DNA from 2 places in the Buttiauxella gaviniae genome. Region 1 is predicted to be linked to the other one. Evidence: predicted binding sites of a transcription regulator. Region 1 holds the regulator's gene; the other holds the start of a gene.

The links. Region 1 encodes CRP, which controls carbon source genes, mostly activating them, when cyclic AMP is high. Its sites were predicted from a motif close to ATGTGANNNNNNTCACAT; they were not measured.
Region 2: the regulator CRP is predicted to act here: its motif matches at 1,404-1,421, upstream of bhsA (multiple stress resistance protein BhsA).

The regions. Positions count from the first base shown of each region.
Region 1 is NZ_JBFMVT010000002.1:1,536,381-1,538,785, reverse strand. It holds gene AB1E22_RS07835 (YccS/YhfK family putative transporter) at 1-582, opposite strand, end outside; gene crp (cAMP-activated global transcriptional regulator CRP) at 771-1,403, opposite strand; gene AB1E22_RS07825 (OsmC family protein) at 1,718-2,122, shown strand; gene AB1E22_RS07820 (phosphoribulokinase) at 2,144-2,405, opposite strand, start outside.
Region 2 is NZ_JBFMVT010000002.1:173,479-175,883, forward strand. It holds gene ldtC (L,D-transpeptidase LdtC) at 60-980, shown strand; gene bhsA (multiple stress resistance protein BhsA) at 1,075-1,332, opposite strand; gene AB1E22_RS01465 (TetR/AcrR family transcriptional regulator) at 1,580-2,212, shown strand.

The DNA.
Region 1 (2,405 bases):
GAGTGTTTTTTCAGGATCGGTGTGCTGAGTTAGCATGCCGTATTTGGCTTCGCAATAATCCGCAAGCTGGCGATAGAGCAGGCTAAGCGATTCCCGCAGTGGCTGTTCGCGCCACATCCAGAACCAAACCCAGTTAAATACGCCGTACCAAATTGTGCCGGAGACATACAGCAGCATCGGCTTCCAGATTGGCATGTTCCCGGCCATGCTGAGGGTAAAGATAGCGGCAATCAGCGAGGCGGGAAGCAGACGTGCGTGAAGCGCACTGATTTCAGCCGTGACGCCCAACAGGAGCGCCATCACCATAAGAATCAGAGGCAGCGGTACGGCGGTATACAGCAGTAAAAGCTGCATGATCAAACTGCTGAAAGCAAAAAGGCTGCCGCCAATAATCAGGCGTTTGAAGAAGCGTTTATGGGGTGTATCCAGACCGGCAATATTACAGCAGGCGGGGACTAACGAGAAAAGCAGCCCAGATTGCAAATCGCCAAAGAGCAAACCTACCGCCACGGGAAGACATAACACCAGCGTTTGTCGCAGTGCATAGTTGACTTCGGGATGGTAGATCAGTCTGCGCCACATATACCCTTCTTACTTGAAGCTGCAGCGGCGTTAGCTGCGTTCATTCACCCGAATCACTTACTTTAGTAAGCTCATCGGGATGAACTCACTTGCTGCCTTGCTGCAGCTTCAATTACTCGGGTATAAGTGAATTTTAAAAATAAAAAAGGCGTATTACCGAAGCGATACGCCATTTTTCAAGCAGGAGATTAACGAGTGCCGTAAACGACGATCGTTTTACCGTGAGCGGAGATCAGGTTTTGATCTTCCAGCATTTTTAGGATACGGCCTACGGTCTCACGTGAGCAACCGACGATCTGACCAATTTCCTGACGGGTAATTTTAATCTGCATACCGTCCGGGTGGGTCATTGCATCAGGTTGTTTTGCGAGGTTCAGCAGTGTCTGCGCGATACGGCCCGTCACATCCAGGAACGCCAGATTACCGACTTTCTCAGATGTCACTTGCAGACGGCGTGCCATCTGCGAAGACAGGCGCATCAGAATGTCTGGGTTGACCTGAATCAGCTGGCGGAATTTTTTATATGAAATTTCAGCCACTTCACAAGCGCTCTTAGCACGAACCCAGGCACTACGCTCCTGACCTTCTTCGAACAGCCCTAACTCGCCGATGAAATCGCCCTGATTCAGATAAGAGAGGATCATCTCCTTGCCCTCTTCATCTTTAATCAGAACAGCCACAGAGCCCTTGACGATGTAATACAGCGTCTCTGCTTTTTCACCCTGGTGAATCAGTGTGCTCTTCGATGGATACTTATGAATATGGCAATGAGACAAGAACCATTCGAGAGTCGGGTCTGTTTGCGGTTTGCCAAGCACCATGCGCGGTTATCCTCTGTTTTATAACTGGCTACCAACGACAAGACGCTAAACATCCTGTCTGGCGTTGCAAGTATTAGAATATTCCCCACCTTGGGGAGATGGCATGCAAGTCATTCTTGCTGCCTGTAATTAGTGATGTCCTCTGCATACATACATAACGTCAATGTATCGATGTAGCATCTGGATTGTTTTAGCATAGCTTTTGGCAAGTGTCTCCTATTGTCTCGTTTCAGCTTGACGCAGGTCGCCTTCCGTTGCCAGTTTTGCTCCTTCCGCGTACTCTGGAAGGTAATTTTTTCAACGGGGGAAGCAACATGCAAGCACGTGTGAAGTGGGTTGAAGGGTTAACCTTTCTTGGAGAGTCCGCTTCAGGACACCAGATTTTGATGGACGGTAATTCTGGCGATAAAGCGCCGAGTCCGATGGAAATGGTGCTGATGGCCGCGGGGGGCTGTAGCGCAATCGACGTGGTTTCTATTTTGCAAAAAGGTCGTTATAACGTGACGGATTGCGAAGTTAAACTGACCTCCGAGCGCCGCGAAGAGGCACCGCGTCTGTTTACGCATATCAATCTGCATTTCATCGTGACGGGCATCGATTTGAAAGATAACGCGGTTTCCCGCGCGGTGGATTTGTCTGCTGAGAAATACTGCTCTGTTGCATTGATGCTGGAGAAAGCAGTAAGCATCACCCACAGCTATGAAGTCATTGAAGGCTAGTCGGTGATTGCGGGGCGGTACTTAGCCGCCCTGATTATTGATATTTCGACCTTCTGCCAGACGCTTAACCAACGGCGTCATAATCAATTCCATTGCCAGCCCCATTTTGCCGCCCGGCACCACTAATGTATTGATGTGTGAAATAAATGAGCCCTGCAACATAGCGAGCAGATACGGAAAGTCGATGTCATCCAGACCGCGGAAATGAATCACAACAAAACTCTCATCCAGCGATGGAATGCCACGAGCTGCAAATGGGTTAGAGGTATCAACCGTTGGAACG
Region 2 (2,405 bases), 1.4 Mb from region 1:
CCTCTCTGAGCGTCTTATCATCTCGTAAGGCCCGCGTTGTGCGCTGGCTGGCGTCGATTATGCTGGTTAGCGCAGCGTTCGCCGCTTTTAACGCGAATGCCAACTCTTACCCTCTACCCGCTGATGGCAGCCGTTTAATCGGCCAGAACTTTTTCCATGTGGTGGAAAATGACGGCGGCTCGCTTGAAGCTATCGCTAAAAAATACAATGTCGGGTTCCTTGCCTTATTACAGGCAAATCCGGGCGTTGACCCGTATGTTCCCCGCGCGGGCAGCGTGCTGACGATTCCGCGCCAGATGCTATTGCCCGATGCGCCTCGCGAAGGCCTGGTGCTGAACCTTGCTGAACTGCGTGTGTATTACTATCCGAAAGGCAAAAACAGCGTAACCGTCTACCCGATTGGTATTGGCCAGCTTGGGGGCGACACGGTAACGCCTACGATGGTGACTAGCGTTTCGGATAAACGGGCCAACCCAACGTGGACACCAACCGCCAATATTCGTGCGCGTTATCTGGCTAACGGCATCAAACTGCCTGCCGTCGTGCCTGCCGGGCCGGATAATCCAATGGGCCACCACGCTATCCGCCTTGCCGCTCATGGCGGGGTTTATCTGCTCCACGGCACCAATGCGGATTTCGGCATTGGTATGCGCGTAAGTTCCGGCTGTATCCGTTTGCGTGATGACGATATTAAAGCACTCTACAAAGAGATGCCGGTTGGCACGCCAGTGCGCATCATAAATACCGCGATTAAAACGTCCATCGAGCCAGATGGGACGCGTTTAGTTGAAGTGCATCAGCCACTTTCTAAGCATATTGATGACGATCCGAAAGTATTGCCGATTGTGCTTACTGAGCCGATGAAACAGTTCCAGGCCGCGTCCGAAACGGATGCTACCGTGATGGAACAGGCGATGCAGCACCGCTCCGGAATGCCGGTTGTGGTGAATGCGCATGTTGTGGCGACGAACGAAATCTAATTTCTCCGAACCTTTCAGAAATGCAAAAGGCCTCGTTTTTCAACGAGGCCTTTTGCATGGCAGTTTTATAAATCAGCGCAATGAGGGTTAACGCTTATTTATAAATTACAGCGGTACCGTGCAGAGTGTTTGGGCCGGTTACTGAAGTGATGCGAAATGAGCTTGCGCCCATCTCTTCAGCTTTCTGCGCCAGTTGCGCTTCCAGTGAACCCAGGTTAGTCCCGGCAGTTGCTGCCACAGTACCGACTTTTTGTTGGCCTGCTGGAGTGGACTGCACTTGTACGGCAGCAAAACTTGCGAAAGAGAGTGAGCTAAGAACGGCAGCAGCGATAAGTGTTTTTACGTTTTTCATGATTTTTACCTTGGCAGATGTTTTGTAGGGTCATTAAGTTATTTACTTAACGATCGATAACTAAATCATAAACGTGATCTACATCACACGTCAAATTATTTTTATAATGACCGTTAATTATTTAATAAAAGCAATATTTTTCATCTACATAGAAGTAATTTATTTATAACCCACAGTCTCTGGCTACTCTGTGCTATTAATTTTATAATGATCGTTCACTAAACAGATAAAGGTTAAACGGCCCTCTATGTCCTCTGATACGAGTTGCATTAAAAAAAGCCGTGGCCGCCCTAAGGTGTTTGACAGGGAAGCAGCACTCGATAAGGCCATGGCGTTGTTCTGGCAGCACGGCTATGAAGCCACCTCTTTGGCACATCTGGTTGAAGCTACGGGTGCAAAAGCCCCGACGTTATACGCCGAGTTCACCAACAAAGAGGGGCTATTCCGGGCCGTGTTAGATCGCTACATGGCACGTTTCACAAAAATGCGTGAAGCGTGTTTGTCCTGCGAAGAGCGAACGCTCGAACAGGCGCTGGAAGATTATTTGTCGCTAATTGCGAAGCTCTATACCGAAAAAGATACCCCGCAGGGGTGTTTCATTGTCTGTACTTCATCAGTATTGGGGGCGTCGTCGGAAGACATTGCCGCAGTGATTAAGACCCGCCAGTCGATGCAGGAAGAGACGCTGGTGCGTTTCCTGACAAAACGCCAGGAAAAAGGTGAGATCCCTGCCACCAGTTGCGTTCGAAAACTGGCTAAGTATTTGTGCTGTATCATTCAGGGGATGTCCGTCAGCGCGCGGGAAAACGCAAGCTATGCGGATTTACTCAGCATTGTGCAGACCACGCTGCGCCTGTGGCCGGAGCTGAAGAAGATTTGATTTTTTGTCGGCTGGCGCTGTCCCTTAGCCGACCAACAAAAGTGGAGGGGTTAACTCTGTCTGTGCCGGGAACAAATGACCCCCTCCCAGCCTCCCCCTTGCCAGGGGGAGGTGCTAAATCCCGACTTTGCAGGTGGAAGGGTTAACTGCTCCCTCCCCTGGAAAGGTGTACAGTCCGGGGACATGGTAGACA